2 regions of the Rhizobium sp. P43 genome follow, and region 1 is predicted to be linked to the other one. Evidence: riboswitches for the same ligand, from Rfam matches in the RefSeq annotation. Region 1 holds a riboswitch; the other holds the start of a gene.
The links. A riboswitch is a leader RNA that binds a small molecule or an ion and turns the genes downstream of it on or off. The one in region 1 is predicted to bind FMN.
Positions count from the first base shown of each region.

Region 2: another riboswitch for FMN. It lies ahead of ribB (3,4-dihydroxy-2-butanone-4-phosphate synthase); the one in region 1 lies ahead of AC1PUL_RS10000 (DMT family transporter).

Region 1 covers NZ_CM161539.1:1,996,511-1,999,714, reverse strand. The annotation lists gene lon (endopeptidase La) at 1-835, shown strand, start outside; gene hupB (DNA-binding protein HupB) at 1,042-1,317, shown strand; FMN riboswitch at 1,459-1,614, shown strand; gene AC1PUL_RS10000 (DMT family transporter) at 1,749-2,651, shown strand; gene AC1PUL_RS09995 (esterase-like activity of phytase family protein) at 2,750-3,204, shown strand, end outside.
Region 2 covers NZ_CM161539.1:4,175,585-4,178,788, forward strand. The annotation lists gene AC1PUL_RS20670 (efflux RND transporter periplasmic adaptor subunit) at 1-186, opposite strand, end outside; gene AC1PUL_RS20675 (TetR/AcrR family transcriptional regulator) at 183-800, opposite strand; FMN riboswitch at 1,118-1,261, shown strand; gene ribB (3,4-dihydroxy-2-butanone-4-phosphate synthase) at 1,373-2,005, shown strand; gene AC1PUL_RS20685 (FGGY family carbohydrate kinase) at 2,046-3,204, opposite strand, start outside.

The sequences.
Region 1 (3,204 bases):
GGCGATCCTGGCGGTCATCCAGCAGTATACCCGCGAAGCCGGTGTCCGCTCCTTCGAGCGCGAACTGATGAAGCTCGCCCGCAAGGCCGTGACCGAGATCATCAAGGGCAAGGTCAAGTCGGTTGAAGTGACCGAGAAAAACATTGCCGATTATCTCGGCGTCCCGCGCTTCCGCCATGGCGAAGCCGAGGGCGAGGATCAGGTCGGTGTCGTCACCGGTCTCGCCTGGACTGAGGTCGGCGGCGAACTGCTGACGATCGAAGGCGTCATGATGCCCGGCAAGGGCCGCATGACGGTGACCGGCAACCTGAAGGACGTGATGAAGGAATCGATTTCGGCGGCGGCATCCTATGTCCGCAGCAGAGCCGTCGATTTCGGCGTCGAGCCGCCGCGCTTCGACAAGTCCGACATCCACGTCCACGTGCCGGAAGGTGCAACGCCGAAGGATGGACCGTCCGCGGGTATCGCCATGGCAACGGCCATCGTCTCGATCATGACCGGCATCCCGGTTTCCAAGGATGTAGCGATGACGGGCGAAGTCACGCTGCGTGGCCGCGTCCTGCCGATCGGCGGCCTCAAGGAAAAGCTGCTTGCAGCACTCCGTGGCGGCATCAAGAAGGTTCTGATTCCGGAAGAGAACGCCAAGGACCTGGCGGACATTCCGGACAACGTGAAGAACAACATGGAGATCATTCCTGTGTCCCGCATGGGCGAGGTGATCCGTCATGCGCTGGTTCGCGTGCCTGAACCGATTGAATGGGACGGAACCGTCGAAACGCCGGCCATCGGCGTTGTCGAAGGGGTCGATGATTCAGGCGCTACGGTCGCTCACTGAGGCAGTTTTGCCATAAGTGAGCCACAAAGCTCCAAAACCGACAAAAAGGCTGGCATTTTTGCCAGCCTTTTTTGTGAAAACTCCCTTAAACGGCTTGTTTTCCGGGCCTTTCGGGTGCTTTTGAGTTGCGAAGGGCAGAAGCAATCGTATTCTCCGCCCGACTTGAACTTTTGAGTCGTTTCATACCAATCAGAAAGGGTGGAAACATGAACAAGAACGAACTCGTATCCGCGGTCGCCGAGAAGGCTGGCCTGACCAAGGCTGACGCGGCCTCTGCCGTCGACGCCGTTTTTGAAACGGTTCAGGCTGAACTGAAGAACGGCGGCGACGTTCGCCTCGCCGGCTTTGGCGCCTTCACCGTTGCCCGTCGCGAAGCCTCCAAGGGCCGCAACCCGTCCACCGGCGCTGAAGTCGATATCCCGGCTCGCAACGTTCCGAAGTTCACGGCCGGTAAGGGCCTGAAGGACGCTGTCAACAGCTGATCCGTCGTGACCGTCGCCACCCTTCGGTGCCGATGGTCAGCTGACACCCTGGTTAGCCCGGCCTCTGTGCCGGGCTTTCTTTTTGCCCGTCTTGCGCTGCAGCATGAGCTGTCATATTTCTGTGAAGCCGGATTGTCCGGCATTCGTTCTCAGGGCGGGGTGAAATTCCCCACCGGCGGTAAAGGAGGAAACTCCAAGCCCGCGAGCGCCTGGCCTTCCTGAAGGGGAGGGGCAGGGTCAGCAGATCCGGTGTAAATCCGGAGCCGACGGTTAAAGTCCGGATGAAAGAGAATGAGGTCAGGTGGCGCTCTCCCTCCGTGTCATGCGGATGGCCAGGGCGTTGCTGCGCAGCTCCGTGCCCGTCCGGGCGCGGTTTTCGTCGTCCTCATCTGTCCTGATTTGTGTTGGTCCTTTGGAAAAGGAAACATGACATGAATCAGAGCTCCGTTTCGGTTCTGCGTTCCCGGGCCTTTCTCGGCGCCGGTTTTATGGTGTTGGCAGGCGCTGCCTTCGCCGCGCTTAACGTCGTCACCCAGTGGCTCGCCATGACGCTCGGCTTCCCGCCGGCTTCAACGGCCTTCTGGCAATATGGCTTCGCCCTCGTTCTCTCCCTGCCGCTGCTTGTTAGGCTTGGTTTGAAGGCGATGAAGACGGCCTATCCGGTCCGCCACATCCTGCGCGTCCTGCTGGCCGCCTTCGGTGTGCAGGCCTGGGTGATGGGGCTTGCAACCGTGCCCATCTGGCAGGCGATTGCGCTTGTCATGACGTCACCCTTCTTCATCATCATCGGCGCACGTCTCTTCCTCGGCGAGACTGTCGGCCGTGACCGTTGGCTCGCCACGCTGACCGGCTTCATCGGTGCGATGATCATCCTGCAGCCCTGGTCCGACAGCTTCACGCTCGCGGCCCTGCTGCCGGTACTCTCCGCGCTGCTTTGGGGCGGTTCTTCGCTGATCATGAAGAACCTCACCCACTATGAAGCACCCGAAACCGTCACCGTCTGGCTGCTGGTGCTACTGACGCCGATCAACTTCGGCCTTGCCGCAGCCTCGGGCTTTGCGGTTCCCGAAGGTCTGGCGCTCTGGCTGCTTCTCGCTGCCGGTCTGTTGACGGCAATCGGGCAATATCTGCTGACGCTCGCCTACAACGCCGCCGATGCAGCCTATGTGCAGCCCTTTGATGACCTGAAGCTGCCGCTCAACGTCTTCGCCGGCTGGCTGGTCTTCGGTTATGCGCCGAGCGGTTACCTCTGGCTGGGCGCTCTTCTGATCCTCGGTGCTTCGCTCTTCCTGATGCTGCGCGAGGCGGGCAAGGAAGCCTCGTCGGCGTCCTGATCGGATGATTCGTGGGATCGACGTCGAACTGTCATCCGACTGTCACCGGACTGCCCCAAAAACCTCTTGTTCCATTTCTGGATACTGGAGGTTTCCCGATGACCCATGGTCTCTCCCGCGTCGCCCTGACGGCGGCGCTCTTTGCATCCGTGGCCCTGCCGGCCGCTGCCGAACAGGTCTTCAATCGCATTGCCACATTCCCCGTCGCCGCAAACCTGCCGTCTGACAAGGACAAGCTTTCCACCACCTCGGCCGAAATCGTCACCGCCTCGGAAGACGGCAATACGCTGATCTATTCCGACAGCCCGCTCGGCGGCATCGGCTTCATCGACATCACCGACGCCAAGGCTCCGAAGGCTGCCGGCGCCCTGATGATGGACGGCGAACCGACTTCGGTCGCGGTCGCCGGATCCAAGGTTCTGGTCGGCGTCAACACGTCGGAAAGCAAGGACAAGCCTTCGGGCAAGCTCGCCGTCGTCGACATCGCCTCCAAGGCAATCGACGCGACCTGCGATATCGGTGGTCAGCCTGATTCCGTTGCTGTCGCCAAGGA
Region 2 (3,204 bases), 2.2 Mb from region 1:
CAACGGGGTCTCGTAGCGCGGGCGGATCTCGCCGGTCTGGCTGACGGTCTCGCCGATCGAGCGGATCTCGGCGATGACCGACTTGATCGGACGGGGTGCCTTGGCTTCCGGCTCGGCTTCGCTGCATCCAACGAGCAGTCCGAGGACACCCGCTAGAGCGACGTATTTCAGAATGCTGGTTTTCATTGTGCGGCTCCTTGCGGGCGAAGCCCGCTGATGAACAGTTCGATCATCTCGGCGACGAGCTGATCGACATTTCCAAAGTCGAAATCGTTGAAGGTGGAGGCGAGGGTCACGATGCCATGCACGCCGGCCCAGATAATCTGCGTGGACCGCTCGCTGTCGGTGGTCACGATCTTGCCTGCTTCTGCAGCCCTGGCCACCTGCTCGGCGAGTTGTCGATAGGGCAGCATCGTTCCCTCGTCTTCCATCAGCGGGGAGGTCAGACCCTGATCGTTTTCGAGGAAAAGCATGCGGAAGCGGTCGCGGTCTTCAAGGCCGAAATGGGCATAGGCTTTCATCATGGACCGAATGGCGGACAAGTGATCTTCCGCCTTTCGATCAATTTCGTCGAAACGGTGCCTAAGATCGGTGATCGCATCACGGCAGAAATCGATGATCAGGTCCTGCTTGCTCGGATAGTAGCGATAGAGCGCTCCGGCGGTCACGCCGAGAGCATCCGCCAGTCCGCGCATCGACAACTGACCGAGACCCTCACGCCCAACAATCTTGGCGGCGGCGCTCAGGATCGTCCTGCGAAAGCTAAGGATTTCTTCTTCAGTCAATGCGGGCCTGGGCATGCGGCTTCCTCACACAAGTTAAACTTCACGCGTTTAATAAACACGTTTAATGAACGTGTCGATCGATATTCCATCTGCTCCACTCGTCACTGATGAAGGGAGCCCTTCGTGAAAGATGCCGTCAGTCTGCGGGCTCCTACCGGTCACCTACTCTGCAGGGTTCATCGTGCGCCGTGATCGGAGACCATGCAGCCGGACCTTCGGTTGCGTTATGGCAATTTCGCGAATGCGGTCGGTGTGAGTGATGGAATCTCGCCAAGCAGGGATAAAACATGTTGAATTTTGCTTGGCGCGGGGGCGCCGCTTATCTACATTGTTGTTGTTCTCAGGGCGGGGTGAAACTCCCCACCGGCGGTATCCGGCTTTGCCGGGAGCCCGCGAGCGCTCTTGTTTAGGCAGGAGTTAGCAGATCCGGTGCGATGCCGGAGCCGACGGTATAGTCCGGATGGAAGAGAGCAAGGTATGCAGACCCGCTCGTAAGGGCGGGGCGTGCCTTTGTTCGCCCAAGGGAAAATTGCGACCGCAAGGTCGTGTTTTACCGCGAAAGCGGGTTACCCTTGAAAGGCATGGAAATGACAGTCTCGAAAATTGAAGATGCAGTCGCAGCGCTAACAGCGGGCGGCATGATCGTCGTTGTGGATGACGAGGATCGCGAGAACGAGGGCGATATCATCATCGCTTCGGAAAAGATTACGCCGGAGGCCGTTGCCTTCATGATGAAGCATGCGCGTGGGCTGATCTGCGTTGCGATGGAAGGCAAACGGCTGGATGCGCTGGACATCCCTCTGATGGTGCCGCGCAACACGGAATATCTGAAGACCGCCTTCACGGTCTCTGTCGATTACATTCCTGGTACAACGACCGGGATATCGGCAGCCGACCGCGCCGCGACGGTTCGCGCGCTGCTGGACGAGCATTCGAAGCCTGATGACTTCGCCCGCCCCGGTCATATCTTCCCGCTCCGCGCCCATCCCGAGGGCGTGCTCGGTCGTCCGGGGCACACGGAAGCGGCAGTGGATCTGGCAAGGCTTGCCGGCCTTCAGGCTTCAGGCGTCATCTGCGAGGTGGCGAATGACGATGGCACCATGGCGCGTCTGCCGCAACTTCGCGAATTCTGCCTCAAGCATCAACTGCCGCTGATCACGATCGCGGACCTTGCCCTCCATATCGCAAGGCAGAAAGACGGCGCTGCGGTTGCCGCCTGACGCTTTGCCGTGGCCGAACGAGTGCTTCTTTCGGCCACGTTCACGCGGTGATCGAAACCGGTGATTTCACCCGGGCGATCGCGGCGCGCCAACGCATGAGGAGGTCGACGCGCGCCGCCTCCGGCATGGTTCCGGGCGTGAAGCGGCGAGCGTGGGAGGGTTCGGGCGTCGTGACACCAAGTGCGAGAAATGCCATGGCCGCCGCGCCGAGGGCGCCGACCTCCGGCTGATCACCGCGCAGCACGGGCCGATCGAGAATGTCGGCCTGCAATTGCATCAGCACGTCATTCGTCGAGGCGCCGCCGTCTGCCATCAGGCCGGACAGTGCCAGCCCGACATCCTGCTGCATGGCTTCGAAGACGTCGGCGATTTGAAGTGCGACAGCTTCCATCGTCGCGCGGGCAATATGAGCCGGTGTCGTGGCATGGGTCATGCCGGAAATCGTTCCCGTTGCATCATCGGTCCAATGCGGCGCACCAAGACCGGCCAGGGCAGGGACAAAAACCACCTTGCCACTATCGGAAACCGTCTGCGCCAGATCGGACAATGCTGCAGGGCCGGAGAGCCCAAGCAAGGTCGCAGCAAAGGCGATCGCCTGGGCCGACACGGTGATGTTGCCCTCAAGAGCATAGGCGACACCGCGTTCATCGGACCAGGCAATCGTGCTGGAGAGACGATGCCCGGACAAGACGCGCCCGTCGGTTAGTGTCATCAGTGACGAGCCCGTGCCGTAGGTGGCTTTGACCAGGCCCGGCGCGCGCACGCCGTGGCCGTAGAGAGCCGCGTGGCTGTCGCCCATCATGGCTTGGACAGGCGTACCGGCAGGCAGCGCAGTTGTCCCTGCCACCGTTTCGCCGAAACGGCTGTTCGAGGGCAGGGCTTGCGGGAGTGCCGATACCGGCACCTTGAAAAGCTTGCAGAGTTCCGGGCTCCACTCCAGCTTCGCGGTGTCGAAGAGCATGGTGCGCGAGGCATTGGAATGATCGGTTGCGAAGACCTGGCCGCCTGTCATCTTGAAGAGGAGCCAGCTGTCTACCGTGCCGGCCCGCAAACGTCCGCGCTCGGCGAGATCTCGTGCCGATGCGACATTTTCCATGACCCAGCCGAGCTTCGAGGCAGGGAATAGGGCATTGATCGACAGTCCGGTGATGTCGGCGACGGAGGCATCATGTCCTGCATCGATCAGTGCCTGGCAGTCT